One region of the Lysinibacillus sp. Y5S-8 genome, then DNA from elsewhere that is predicted to be linked to it. Evidence: a T-box and tRNA genes for the amino acid it is inferred to sense, from the RefSeq annotation. Region 1 holds a T-box; the other regions hold tRNA genes.
What was found. The T-box of region 1 lies ahead of argS (arginine--tRNA ligase). A T-box ahead of a tRNA ligase gene usually reads a tRNA of that ligase, here a tRNA-Arg.
Positions count from the first base shown of each region.

Region 2: it encodes a tRNA-Arg, which carries the amino acid that the T-box ahead of argS (arginine--tRNA ligase) is inferred to sense. The anticodon was not compared.
Region 3: it encodes a tRNA-Arg, which carries the amino acid that the T-box ahead of argS (arginine--tRNA ligase) is inferred to sense. The anticodon was not compared.

Region 1 covers NZ_CP145889.1:2,302,326-2,306,813, reverse strand. The annotation lists partial or broken gene argS (arginine--tRNA ligase) at 38-1,697, opposite strand; T-box leader at 1,742-1,960, opposite strand; gene V6670_RS11220 (metalloregulator ArsR/SmtB family transcription factor) at 2,074-2,373, shown strand; gene V6670_RS11215 (MFS transporter) at 2,512-3,699, shown strand; gene V6670_RS11210 (FAD-dependent oxidoreductase) at 3,830-4,488, opposite strand, start outside.
Region 2 covers NZ_CP145889.1:3,622,484-3,626,971, reverse strand. The annotation lists gene nadB (L-aspartate oxidase) at 1-851, opposite strand, end outside; gene V6670_RS17630 (cysteine desulfurase family protein) at 952-2,022, shown strand; rRNA gene rrf (5S ribosomal RNA) at 2,342-2,457, shown strand; tRNA gene V6670_RS17620 (tRNA-Val) at 2,468-2,543, shown strand; tRNA gene V6670_RS17615 (tRNA-Thr) at 2,547-2,622, shown strand; tRNA gene V6670_RS17610 (tRNA-Lys) at 2,630-2,705, shown strand; tRNA gene V6670_RS17605 (tRNA-Leu) at 2,722-2,806, shown strand; tRNA gene V6670_RS17600 (tRNA-Gly) at 2,842-2,916, shown strand; tRNA gene V6670_RS17595 (tRNA-Leu) at 2,922-3,010, shown strand; tRNA gene V6670_RS17590 (tRNA-Arg) at 3,019-3,095, shown strand; tRNA gene V6670_RS17585 (tRNA-Pro) at 3,104-3,180, shown strand; tRNA gene V6670_RS17580 (tRNA-Ala) at 3,197-3,272, shown strand; tRNA gene V6670_RS17575 (tRNA-Met) at 3,300-3,373, shown strand; tRNA gene V6670_RS17570 (tRNA-Ile) at 3,381-3,457, shown strand; tRNA gene V6670_RS17565 (tRNA-Ser) at 3,473-3,565, shown strand; tRNA gene V6670_RS17560 (tRNA-Met) at 3,619-3,693, shown strand; tRNA gene V6670_RS17555 (tRNA-Asp) at 3,697-3,772, shown strand; tRNA gene V6670_RS17550 (tRNA-Phe) at 3,830-3,905, shown strand; tRNA gene V6670_RS17545 (tRNA-Gly) at 3,911-3,984, shown strand; tRNA gene V6670_RS17540 (tRNA-Ile) at 3,986-4,059, shown strand; tRNA gene V6670_RS17535 (tRNA-Asn) at 4,067-4,143, shown strand; tRNA gene V6670_RS17530 (tRNA-Ser) at 4,153-4,243, shown strand; tRNA gene V6670_RS17525 (tRNA-Glu) at 4,246-4,317, shown strand.
Region 3 covers NZ_CP145889.1:3,629,306-3,633,793, forward strand. The annotation lists gene nadA (quinolinate synthase NadA) at 1-309, shown strand, start outside; gene V6670_RS17650 (VOC family protein) at 507-923, shown strand; tRNA gene V6670_RS17655 (tRNA-Glu) at 984-1,055, opposite strand; tRNA gene V6670_RS17660 (tRNA-Ser) at 1,058-1,148, opposite strand; tRNA gene V6670_RS17665 (tRNA-Asn) at 1,158-1,234, opposite strand; tRNA gene V6670_RS17670 (tRNA-Ile) at 1,242-1,315, opposite strand; tRNA gene V6670_RS17675 (tRNA-Gly) at 1,317-1,390, opposite strand; tRNA gene V6670_RS17680 (tRNA-Phe) at 1,396-1,471, opposite strand; tRNA gene V6670_RS17685 (tRNA-Asp) at 1,529-1,604, opposite strand; tRNA gene V6670_RS17690 (tRNA-Met) at 1,608-1,682, opposite strand; tRNA gene V6670_RS17695 (tRNA-Ser) at 1,736-1,828, opposite strand; tRNA gene V6670_RS17700 (tRNA-Ile) at 1,844-1,920, opposite strand; tRNA gene V6670_RS17705 (tRNA-Met) at 1,928-2,001, opposite strand; tRNA gene V6670_RS17710 (tRNA-Ala) at 2,029-2,104, opposite strand; tRNA gene V6670_RS17715 (tRNA-Pro) at 2,121-2,197, opposite strand; tRNA gene V6670_RS17720 (tRNA-Arg) at 2,206-2,282, opposite strand; tRNA gene V6670_RS17725 (tRNA-Leu) at 2,291-2,379, opposite strand; tRNA gene V6670_RS17730 (tRNA-Gly) at 2,385-2,459, opposite strand; tRNA gene V6670_RS17735 (tRNA-Leu) at 2,495-2,579, opposite strand; tRNA gene V6670_RS17740 (tRNA-Lys) at 2,596-2,671, opposite strand; tRNA gene V6670_RS17745 (tRNA-Thr) at 2,679-2,754, opposite strand; tRNA gene V6670_RS17750 (tRNA-Val) at 2,758-2,833, opposite strand; rRNA gene rrf (5S ribosomal RNA) at 2,844-2,959, opposite strand; rRNA gene V6670_RS17760 (23S ribosomal RNA) at 3,128-4,488, opposite strand, start outside.

The sequences.
Region 1 (4,488 bases):
TTGAAAATGGCTGTTTTTTATCTTGATTCAGTAGGTGTCACATATTTTCAGGTAATTCAATGCCCAATAAGGCGAATGATTCTTTTAAGACAATCGCAATACATGAACAAAGTGCTAGACGTGACGCTTGATATTCATCATCCGCTAATATTTTCTGTTGGGCATAATATTTATTCAATAAACGGGCCAATTGTAAGGCATATTTCGCTATTTGGGACGGGTCAGCCTGATCAAAAGACGTAGCTACCACTTTCGGAAACTGCTCCAGTAATAAAACAATCGCCCAAGCCTGCTCTCCTACTGGCTGGAAGGTTATCACTTCAGCTGGGGCGTTTGCTTTTTCTAAAATGGAGCAAAGACGGGCATACGTATACTGTACATAAGGACCTGTTTCACCTTCAAAATTCATCATTTGCTCGATCGAAAATTCAATATCATTGAGGCGATGGTATTTCAAATCATTAAATATAACAGCGCCAACCCCAACTTGCTGGGCTACTCGCTCCTTGTTAGGAAGATGGGGATTTTTCTCTTCGATATTACGCTTCGCCGTCGCAATGGCCTCTGCTAGCACATCTGCTAATAACACCACTTTGCCTTTACGGGTCGACATTTTTTTGCCATCCTTGAGCATCATCCCAAATGGGACGTGCTGTAGATTTTCGGCCCAAGCATAGCCCATTTTTTCGATGACTTGAAAAAGTTGTTTAAAATGGAGGGACTGCTCATTGCCAACAACGTAGAAAATCTTTTCTGGCTGGTAATGCTGTTGGCGATACAGGGCGGCAGCTAAATCGCGTGTCGCATAAAGCGTGGCTCCATCTGTTTTCGTCATTAAGCATGGAGGCATTTCCTCCATCTCCACAACATACGCCCCATCTGATTCCACTAGGAGCCCTTTTTCTTGTAGTTCTGTCACAACAGGTATCATTTTGTCATTGTAAAAGGCTTCTCCTGTAAAAGCATCAAAGTGAATTCCTAACAACTCGTATATTGATTGAAATTCTACTAATGATACATCTCGGAACCATTGCCATAATGCCAGTGCCTCTGCATCGCCATCTTCCAATGCTTTAAAGGCGGCACGTGCCTGTTCAATCAGTGCTGGGTCTTGCTCTGCCTCTTCATGAAACTGCACATAAATCTTTAATAGCTCCACAATTGGTGACGCTGTAATGGCTTGCTTATCACCCCAATATTGATAAGCCACAATAAGCTTACCGAACTGTGTACCCCAGTCCCCTAAATGATTGATGCGAATCGCTTGATAACCATTTTTTTCTGCCATATTGGCTAAGGCATTCCCAATGACTGTTGAACGTAAATGCCCCATCGAGAATGGCTTCGCAATATTAGGAGATGAAAAATCTAGGACGACAGCTCCCATCCCCGTTTGATTAGTTCCATATGATTGTTTTGCTTGCATGATGTTGCGTCACTTTTTGTTGATCTAGAAAAATATTGACATAGCCTCCAACAGCTTGCACACGCTGGATATTGTCATTGTTTAATTGACTTGCTATATCCGCTGCAATAGTTTGTGGTGACTTTTTCCATCTTTTGGCTAAGGTAAAACAAGGGAATGCCACGTCCCCAAGCTCCGAGCTTTTTGGTTTTTCTAATAATGACGCAATATCATCTGCTGTTAATTGATGATTGACTACTTCTGCCATACTTTCAGCGATTTGTTTATTCATCTTGATCCTCCTCCTGTCCAAATAAAAAAGCCCCCGTCTCTAAAATTAGAGACGAGAGCATCATAATCCCGTGGTACCACTCTAGTTGCCATTTAATATGACCACTTTCCATTGTTAACGAGGTGACGCCCCGCTATTCTCTACTACTTGTTCGAGAATCTTCTCCAAAGTGCGCTTCATTCATGGTTTCTGCATTAGGCTCACACCAACCCTAACTCGCTTGCCAGTTGTCCATCAATTACTCTCTTCTTCATTGAATTTTTATATGATTTTGACATATATTACAGGACTTCCTTATTGGCGTCAACCATTTTTAAAATATAATGTCGGTACTTAGCAATTGACATATCGAGATAATTCGATATATCATTGCGATATGGAACCAATTGAAATTTTCAAAGCGTTATCAAACGAGACTAGGCTAAACATCTTACAGTGGCTGAAGGAACCTGAGAAACATTTCCCAAAAGTGAGTATCGAAGGAGGCGTATGTGTTGGTGATATTCAGGAGAAAGCTAAAACTTCTCAATCAACCGTTTCTCACTACTTAAATATGATGCAAAAGGCTGGACTTCTCGAATCTTTTCGTCATGGTCAATGGACATATTATAAATTAAAAGAAGAAACGATTCATCAAATTGCCTCGTTTCTTGTATCAGATACCCAAAATGATTAAAATTGGGTTTCTGTTTAAAATGTCATATCGATTATTCACGATAAATAGATACGTTATAGTTATTAGGTTTCTTATACATTTGCACAATACATCGAAATTTCTCGATATATTGATATAAAGGAGTGATGTTTTTTGATTATGAATAAAGAAAATGCATTTAGCAATAAACATAAAATTTTAGCCTTCACATTAACCTTATTAACGTTTGTCATGGGAACAAGTGAATTTGTTATTGTAGGATTATTAACGGAGGTCTCTACAGATTTAAGTATACCAATTGCCACAGCTGGTTCCTTGATTTCTGGATTTGCTATCGCCTATGCGATTGGTACACCCATCTTAACCGGTTTTGTTAGTAGATTTGCAAAATATCCACTCATGTTAGTATTGATTTCCCTCTTTATACTTGGAAATATTGTAAGTGCCCTCTCTAGTTCCTATGGTATTTTAATAACTTCCAGAGTTGTTACGGCTGTTGTCAGCGGCGTACTTACAGCATTAGCCATGTCTATAGCGAATGATAGTATGCCAAAAGAAAAAAGATCCTCTATCATTGCTTTCATATTTGCGGGCTTTACCATTGCCAACGTCATGGGTGTACCTCTAGGAACAATGGTTGGACAATGGAGTAATTGGCACATGACATTTTGGTTAACAGCAGCTTTAGGCGGGATTGCCTTTATCATCAGCATGTTTGTGCTACCTCGAAATATCAAAGCAACAAAAAGTTCACTATCAGAGCAATTAAGTTTATTTAAGCAACCTAAAATCATTCTAGCATTCTTCATTCCTGTTTTTACGATTGCTGGAACATACACAATCTATACTTTTATTACGCCAATTTTACAACAAAAACTTGGTATTGAAACGAAATACATAGGTATTGTTCTCTTAATCTATGGCTTCTTTTCAATCTTTAGTAATCTTTTAGCTGGCAAAATTGCTCAGCATAATGGTTTAGGTAAATTGCGCTATACGTTCATTATTCAGGCCATTATCTTATTTACTCTGTATTTTACGATGTCCTCTATGTGGTTAGGGCTACTGACTATTATGTTAATGGCTGTCATGCTATATGCTGTTAATGCAACTGTCCAACTCTACTTCATGGATTTAGCTGAAAGATATTCTCCCTCTGCAAAAGACTTTGCATCCTCATTAACCCCTGTAGCTGTTAATGTGGGGATTGCATTAGGCTCTGCAATAGGAGGATTTGTCGTAGCTTCTGGCAGTCTAGACAAACTTTCGTGGGCTGGTGGAATCTTAGCGCTCATAGCCTCAGTGTTAACATTTATGAGCTATAGATTAAATCAAAAGGTTGCTTGAAACGAAGGGAGATCCCTGACTGAGTGAGGCTGCCCATAGTGGAAATCAACGGCTTTATATTATTGTAAAATAAAAAAACTGTAGGCAAACGCTCAAATTTTTCGAGCTTGTCTACAGTCTGAAACATTCCTCAAGAAGAGGAATGTTTCTTTTCTACATAATGAATGACATCAGCCATGATGGCGTACATCTCTTTTAATTTTAATTTCTTATTGTCTGAAATTTTCTTTGCTACTTTTTCAGTGACAATTCCTTTTTCCATTAATGTATCCCAGCTAGTCGTATTGGATTCACCAATGAGGACGTCAGCCAAATATTGAGCCATCTCATCACGTTCAATGGCTTCTTCGCCATTATTATAAACTTTATTGATGACAATTTCGAGCTGATCACTCATACCTGCTGCACTTTCTCCACCAGCTCGTAGCATACTCTCTTTTAACATTTTAGCAAACTTTATTTTTGTCGCCTGGCTGTCCACTTTTAAATCATTATCATAACCACCCACCACTAGGCCATAGTTAATGAGTGTTTGAATAGCTTCATCATACCATTTCCCTTGATATGGGTACTCCATAGAAAATGAATCAACGTAGGCTCCCTGTTTGTCGAGCTGTTTTCTTAACGTAGCAATTAACTGTTTATCCTTGCTCATATCTCTAAAGGCTACATCTTCTTTCATGGCTAGTGCAGCCGCAGTCCCTGCCGCTTCACCTGTCACCATCCCTGTCGGAACAATGCGCGCACTACCTGCCGCCAGTGATGAATACCCTGCAGAGCGTCCAACCA
Region 2 (4,488 bases), 1.3 Mb from region 1:
CGTTTTTTAAAAAGTGCAAGTGCCGTAATATGTCTTGGTGCTAAGTCAAGTTGGGCATGTAAGCCTGTCATAATGGGCTGACGCTGTGCATCGACAAAGATGCCACCAGCACCTCGAACAGCTTCGGAAACTAATCCCTTCGCCTCATTTTCACACCAAAGCAGACTAGGGTGGAACTGCATAAATTCCATATCACTGATGGCAGCACCTGCGCGAAATGCTAACGCGATGCCGTCACCTGTATTGGTTGGATAATTAGATGTGCTTGAATAGAGTGCACCTGCACCACCTGTCGCTAAAATGACATGATGGGCCAAATAGCGTGTAATGCCTTTTTGTCCTTTGGTAAGTGCGCCTATGCAGCCACCATCTGTATTCCGTAAAAGCTCATAAGCCATTTCATAGCAATTCACCTTTGTTTTAGGTGAAAGTTTATGAAGTAAGTAATCTATGAAAATTTGACCAGTACGATCACCACCTGCATGTAGAATACGATGATGACTATGTGCCCCTTCGAGTCCTAGAGCCGGTTTTCCATCAACATGACGATCGATAGGGAGACCAGTCTTTAAATATTTCTGCATGATTTTAGTGCCATCTTCTATGAGTGTAGTAACATGTTTTTTCTCGTGATGATATTCTCCAGCTTTCAATGTATCAGCAATGTGGTGTTCAATATGATCTTTCTCACTTGTAACAGCAGCGATGCCACCTTGTGCACGATAAGAACTACTCATATAAAGAGATGATTTTGTAACAATTTGTACTTGAAAATGTTCTTCGAGCAGTAAAGCAGCTTGAAGTGCAGCAATTCCACTGCCGATTATAAGGACATCTGTCTTTACATCCATAGTTATACCCTCTTTACAGTTGTCTTGACACTTATCTTTACATAAAATAAAAAAGAAAACAAGACTTGATGAACTAGAGAGGGAGAAGACAATGATTTATATGGATTATGCTGCGACATCACCGATGACGAAGGAGGCTCTTGCAGCTTATGTAGAGGTAGCACAGCGTTATTATGGAAATAGTGCAAGTCTTCATGATTTAGGAGGACAAGCCTATTATTTTGTCCAGCAATCAAGAGAGGTTGTAGCCACTGCTTTAGGCGTAAATAGTGACGGTATTATTTTTACAGGGAGCGGGACAGAAGGAAATATCCTGGCTATCTTGTCATTAGCGCTGGCCTCTAAAAAAGGAAAACACATTATTTCATCTCAAGCTGAGCATACGTCTGTGCATGCAGCGTTGAATACGCTTGAGAAAATGGGTTTTATAGTGACAAAATTGCCTTTACAGATGGATGGATGGATTGACCTTGAACAATTACAGCAAGCAATCCGCAAAGATACGGCTTTGATTACAATTCAACATGTCAATTCTGAAATTGGCGCTATTCAGCCTGTAGAGAAAATAATAGAGATGGCTAAAAAATCTGATGTTTTCAGTCATATTGACTGTGTACAATCATTTGGGAAGCTCGCTATACCAAGTGGAGTAGATGCCATTACAATCTCAGCTCATAAAATAGGTGGGCCAAAGGGGTGTGGTGCTGTCTATCTGAATCCTGCGCTCCGAGTACCTGCCTTAACACCGGGTGTAACTCATGAGAGGGGTTTAAGAGGAGGCACATTAGATACACCAGCAATTGTAGCCTTTGCGGCAGCAATTGAAAACTATCAATATGAAAGACAACATTATGAGACTTTAAGAAGATTTTTGAAGAACAATTTGCCTGAAACATGCCAATTAATAGAATGTAACCAACAATTGCCTAATATTTGTGGCGTAATGATGGATAAAATAGAGGGGCAATATGTTCTTTTAAAGTTAAATGAGGCAGGAATCTGTATTTCGACGGGTAGTGCATGTGATATTCATAGTGAATCTGGAACGAAAGCTATTTTATCAATGGGTTACTCTTTGGAAGCAGCACGCCAATTTTTTAGACTATCTTTTGGAGCTTCCACAACATTTGAAGAAATTCTAAGATTGAAACAAGAGCTTTTAACTATTTAATGAAACAACAAGTGAAGGGTTTTCTATACCCTTTCCTTGTTTAGAAATAGATTATAAGCTAAGAAAATAGGTGAAATAAAATAATTGTTTTCTTTTGAAACAACAATTGTTATAATATTTTGCAGGGCAATATTTTCTCTTACTTAGCAAAAATAACTTCAAAAAGTAATAATTTCTTTTTTTTATAAAAAAGTATTGCACAATGTGAGAAAACGTTATACAATAATTCTTGTCTTGAAGGACAGGTAAACAACTTCAAAACAAGATACATAAAGAAACTTCTGCTAAGAACGCAGAAGCCAGCACAATCAAGTGCAAGTCTAGTGATGATGGCAAAGAGGTCACACCCGTTCCCATACCGAACACGGAAGTTAAGCTCTTTAGCGCCGATGGTAGTTGGGGGCTTCCCCCTGTGAGAGTAGGACGTCGCTAGGCATAGTACCCAGGAGGATTAGCTCAGCTGGGAGAGCATCTGCCTTACAAGCAGAGGGTCGGCGGTTCGAGCCCGTCATCCTCCACCATATGCCGGTTTAGCTCAGCAGGTAGAGCAACTGACTTGTAATCAGTAGGTCGTGGGTTCGATTCCTATAGCCGGCACCATTTTTTAGAGCCATTAGCTCAGTTGGTAGAGCATCTGACTTTTAATCAGAGGGTCGAAGGTTCGAGTCCTTCATGGCTCACCATTTTTAATAATAATAAGCGGGTGTGGCGGAATTGGCAGACGCACTAGACTTAGGATCTAGCGCCGCAAGGCGTGGGGGTTCGACTCCCTTCACCCGCACCATTATTTCATTGCCAGATAAAAAAACTTATGCACATGCGGAAGTAGTTCAGTGGTAGAACACCACCTTGCCAAGGTGGGGGTCGCGAGTTCGAACCTCGTCTTCCGCTCCAAATGTGCCGGGGTGGCGGAACTGGCAGACGCACAGGACTTAAAATCCTGCGGTAGGTGACTACCGTACCGGTTCGATTCCGGTCCTCGGCACCATTTTTAATGCGCCCGTAGCTCAATTGGATAGAGCGTCTGACTACGGATCAGAAGGTTATGGGTTCGACTCCTGTCGGGCGCGCCAAAAAAGAACGGGAAGTAGCTCAGCTTGGTAGAGCACTTGGTTTGGGACCAAGGGGTCGCAGGTTCGAATCCTGTCTTCCCGACCATTTCCAAAGAAATTATGGGGCCTTAGCTCAGCTGGGAGAGCGCCTGCCTTGCACGCAGGAGGTCAGCGGTTCGATCCCGCTAGGCTCCACCATAATAAATTAACCAGTATAAAGATCCTGGCGGCGTAGCTCAGCTGGCTAGAGCGTACGGTTCATACCCGTAAGGTCGGGGGTTCGATCCCCTCTGCCGCCATCTTAAAGGACCTTTAGCTCAGTTGGTTAGAGCAGACGGCTCATAACCGTCCGGTCGCAGGTTCGAGTCCTGCAAGGTCCACCATTTATATAATGCAACGGAGGTATACCCAAGTCTGGCTGAAGGGATCGGTCTTGAAAACCGACAGGCGGGTAACACCGCGCGGGGGTTCGAATCCCTCTACCTCCTCCAGTTTTAAATCTTTATAAATGGTGCTTTAAAAACTCGAAACAGTATAAAATTATCGCGGGGTGGAGCAGTGGTAGCTCGTCGGGCTCATAACCCGAAGGTCGTTGGTTCAAATCCGGCCCCCGCAACCAAATGGTCCCGTGGTGTAGCGGTTAACATGCCTGCCTGTCACGCAGGAGATCGCCGGTTCGATCCCGGTCGGGACCGCCATTATTTTCATAAGAAGATATGATAAGCAAAAGAAAATAAGCTTAGCATGGACGAAATGGGTCAGTAGCTCAGTTGGTAGAGCATTAGATTGAAGCTCTAAGTGTCGGCGGTTCGATTCCGTCCTGACCCACCATTTATGCGGGTGTAGTTTAATGGTAAAACCTCAGCCTTCCAAGCTGATGTCGTGGGTTCGATTCCCATCACCCGCTCCAAGGGCCTATAGCTCAGCTGGTTAGAGCGCACGCCTGATAAGCGTGAGGTCGATGGTTCGAGTCCATTTAGGCCCATCATTATTCCGAAGTAGCTCAGTTGGTAGTAGCACCTGACTGTTAATCAGGTTGTCGCAGGTTCGAGTCCTGCCTTCGGAGCCATTTTTATGTGGGGAAGTACTCAAGAGGCTGAAGAGGCGCCCCTGCTAAGGGTGTAGGTCGGGTAACCGGCGCGAGGGTTCAAATCCCTCCTTCTCCGCCATTGGCCCGTTGGTCAAGTGGTTAAGACACCGCCCTTTCACGGCGGTAACACGGGTTCGAATCCCGTACGGGTCATACTAAGTGCAGTAGATGAATTACATCTACTGCACTTTTTAATTGATTTGATAACATAGTTACTATAAAAATGAAGCCTTCACAGAACATCGAATCTGTGAAGGCTTGTTAATTATATAGGAAGTTAAGAAATTTTTCTCCCTTTTCCGTAGGGGATCATAAACGCATAAC
Region 3 (4,488 bases), 1.3 Mb from region 1:
GCCGATGATGCAGGTTCCACAAAATACATCATTGAGACAATCAATCGTGCACCAAGCGGATCGGCATGGGCTATTGGAACAGAAATGAACCTTGTCAATCGCATAATGAAGCAGCATCCAGATAAACATATTATCTCTTTAAATGAAAATTTTTGTCCTTGCTTAACAATGAATCGCATTGACCTTCCCCATCTGTTATGGAGCTTAGAAAGCATTGAGCAGGGGCAACCACATAACCGTATCCAAGTAGATGAATATACTACAGCTGAAGCACTTAGCTCTCTCAAAAGAATGCTAGCACGAGGATAATTAGGTTGCTTTAAAAGCAGAGATGTTGTAAAAAAACGTCTCTGCTTTTTATGTTCATATAACATCTATTTTGAATAGCTTAAACAACTGCCATTTTCAAATGCATCATCATCGATCCAATCAAAGAATAACCATCTATTGCTGAAATTGACATGGCTTTATGCTCTATGCTACTGTCGATTTGGAGGTGAAAATAAATGGCTTTTCAATCGAAAAATATTTTTATCAATTTACCAGTGAAAGATCTAAACAAATCCATCAACTTCTTTAAGGAACTAGGTTTTGAGTTCAATCAACAATTTAGCGATGAGACTACAGCCTCAATGATTATTAGTGAAAATATCTTTGCATTAATGATGGTGGAAGAACGATTCAAAGGGTTTAGTAAGAAGGAAATTACAAATACTGCTACGTCTGCAGAAGCAATTTTATGTCTATCTGCTGAAAATCGAGAGCAAGTAGATCAATTAGTAAATAAGGCACTGGCCTCCGGTGGTAAATCTTATAGTGAACCCCAAGACCATGGGTTTATGTATGGCTGGGGATTTCAGGATGTAGATGGGCATATCTGGGAAGTAGTTTATATGGATGAAAATGCATTGAATCAAGAGTAATATTTATATCTATGAATATGAAAAAACAGTAGATGCATGTGCATCTACTGTTTTTTAGTATGACCCGTACGGGATTCGAACCCGTGTTACCGCCGTGAAAGGGCGGTGTCTTAACCACTTGACCAACGGGCCAATGGCGGAGAAGGAGGGATTTGAACCCTCGCGCCGGTTACCCGACCTACACCCTTAGCAGGGGCGCCTCTTCAGCCTCTTGAGTACTTCCCCACATAAAAATGGCTCCGAAGGCAGGACTCGAACCTGCGACAACCTGATTAACAGTCAGGTGCTACTACCAACTGAGCTACTTCGGAATAATGATGGGCCTAAATGGACTCGAACCATCGACCTCACGCTTATCAGGCGTGCGCTCTAACCAGCTGAGCTATAGGCCCTTGGAGCGGGTGATGGGAATCGAACCCACGACATCAGCTTGGAAGGCTGAGGTTTTACCATTAAACTACACCCGCATAAATGGTGGGTCAGGACGGAATCGAACCGCCGACACTTAGAGCTTCAATCTAATGCTCTACCAACTGAGCTACTGACCCATTTCGTCCATGCTAAGCTTATTTTCTTTTGCTTATCATATCTTCTTATGAAAATAATGGCGGTCCCGACCGGGATCGAACCGGCGATCTCCTGCGTGACAGGCAGGCATGTTAACCGCTACACCACGGGACCATTTGGTTGCGGGGGCCGGATTTGAACCAACGACCTTCGGGTTATGAGCCCGACGAGCTACCACTGCTCCACCCCGCGATAATTTTATACTGTTTCGAGTTTTTAAAGCACCATTTATAAAGATTTAAAACTGGAGGAGGTAGAGGGATTCGAACCCCCGCGCGGTGTTACCCGCCTGTCGGTTTTCAAGACCGATCCCTTCAGCCAGACTTGGGTATACCTCCGTTGCATTATATAAATGGTGGACCTTGCAGGACTCGAACCTGCGACCGGACGGTTATGAGCCGTCTGCTCTAACCAACTGAGCTAAAGGTCCTTTAAGATGGCGGCAGAGGGGATCGAACCCCCGACCTTACGGGTATGAACCGTACGCTCTAGCCAGCTGAGCTACGCCGCCAGGATCTTTATACTGGTTAATTTATTATGGTGGAGCCTAGCGGGATCGAACCGCTGACCTCCTGCGTGCAAGGCAGGCGCTCTCCCAGCTGAGCTAAGGCCCCATAATTTCTTTGGAAATGGTCGGGAAGACAGGATTCGAACCTGCGACCCCTTGGTCCCAAACCAAGTGCTCTACCAAGCTGAGCTACTTCCCGTTCTTTTTTGGCGCGCCCGACAGGAGTCGAACCCATAACCTTCTGATCCGTAGTCAGACGCTCTATCCAATTGAGCTACGGGCGCATTAAAAATGGTGCCGAGGACCGGAATCGAACCGGTACGGTAGTCACCTACCGCAGGATTTTAAGTCCTGTGCGTCTGCCAGTTCCGCCACCCCGGCACATTTGGAGCGGAAGACGAGGTTCGAACTCGCGACCCCCACCTTGGCAAGGTGGTGTTCTACCACTGAACTACTTCCGCATGTGCATAAGTTTTTTTATCTGGCAATGAAATAATGGTGCGGGTGAAGGGAGTCGAACCCCCACGCCTTGCGGCGCTAGATCCTAAGTCTAGTGCGTCTGCCAATTCCGCCACACCCGCTTATTATTATTAAAAATGGTGAGCCATGAAGGACTCGAACCTTCGACCCTCTGATTAAAAGTCAGATGCTCTACCAACTGAGCTAATGGCTCTAAAAAATGGTGCCGGCTATAGGAATCGAACCCACGACCTACTGATTACAAGTCAGTTGCTCTACCTGCTGAGCTAAACCGGCATATGGTGGAGGATGACGGGCTCGAACCGCCGACCCTCTGCTTGTAAGGCAGATGCTCTCCCAGCTGAGCTAATCCTCCTGGGTACTATGCCTAGCGACGTCCTACTCTCACAGGGGGAAGCCCCCAACTACCATCGGCGCTAAAGAGCTTAACTTCCGTGTTCGGTATGGGAACGGGTGTGACCTCTTTGCCATCATCACTAGACTTGCACATGGATGTGCTGGCTTCTGCGTTGCAACATGGATGTTGCGTTCTTAGCAGAAGTTCCTTTAATATCAGCTTCAAATAAATAGTGTCGTGAAGCTCTTTTTTTATTGAAAGTTTTGTTCTTTCAAAACTGGATAAACGGTTCATTGAATGGTTCAAACATTTTTGGTTAAGTCCTCGATCGATTAGTATTCGTCAGCTCCATGTGTCACCACACTTCCACCTCGAACCTATCTACCTCATCGTCTTTGAGGGATCTTACTTACTTGCGTAATGGGAAATCTCATCTTGAGGGGGGCTTCATGCTTAGATGCTTTCAGCACTTATCCCGTCCACACATAGCTACCCAGCGATGCCTTTGGCAAGACAACTGGTACACCAGCGGTGTGTCCATCCCGGTCCTCTCGTACTAAGGACAGCTCCTCTCAAATTTCCTACGCCCACGACGGATAGGGACCGAACTGTCTCACGACGTTCTGAACCCAGCTCGCGTACCGCTTTAATGGGCGAACAGCCCAACCCTTGGGACCGACTACAGCCCCAGGATGCGATGAGCCGACATCGAGGTGCCAAACCTCCCCGTCGATGTGGACTCTTGGGGGAGATAAGCCTGTTATCCCCGGGGTAGCTTTTATCCGTTGAGCGATGGCCCTTCCATGCGGAACCACCGGATCACTAAGCCCGTCTTTCGACCCTGCTCGACTTGTAGGTCTCGCAGTCAAGCTCCCTTGTGCCTTTACACTCTACGAATGATTTCCAACCATTCTGAGGGAACCTTTGGGCGCCTCCGTTACCTTTTAGGAGGCGACCGCCCCAGTCAAACTGTCCGCCTGACACTGTCTCCTGCCCCGCTAAGGGGCATGGGTTAGAATTTCAATACAACCAGGGTAGTATCCCACCGACGCCTCCTTCGAAGCTGGCGCTCCGAGATCTCTGGCTCCTACCTATCCTGTACAAGTTGTACCAAAATTCAATATCAGGCTACAGTAAAGCTCCACGGGGTCTTTCCGTCCTGTCGCGGGTAACCTGCATCTTCACAGGTACTATAATTTCACCGAGTCTCTCGTTGAGACAGTGCCCAGATCGTTACGCCTTTCGTGCGGGTCGGAACTTACCCGACAAGGAATTTCGCTACCTTAGGACCGTTATAGTTACGGCCGCCGTTTACTGGGGCTTCAATTCGCAGCTTCGCTTGCGCTAACCACTCCTCTTAACCTTCCAGCACCGGGCAGGCGTCAGCCCCTATACGTCACCTTACGGTTTTGCAGAGACCTGTGTTTTTGCTAAACAGTCGCCTGGGCCTATTCACTGCGGCTCTCATGCGCTTGCACGCTCAAGAGCACCCCTTCTCCCGAAGTTACGGGGTCATTTTGCCGAGTTCCTTAACGAGAGTTCTCTCGCACACCTTAGGATTCTCTCCTCGACTACCTGTGTCGGTTTGCGGTACGGGCACCTCTCACCTGATAGAGGCTTTTCTTGGCAGTGTGAAATCAGGAACTTCGTCCATACGGACTCGCCATCACAGC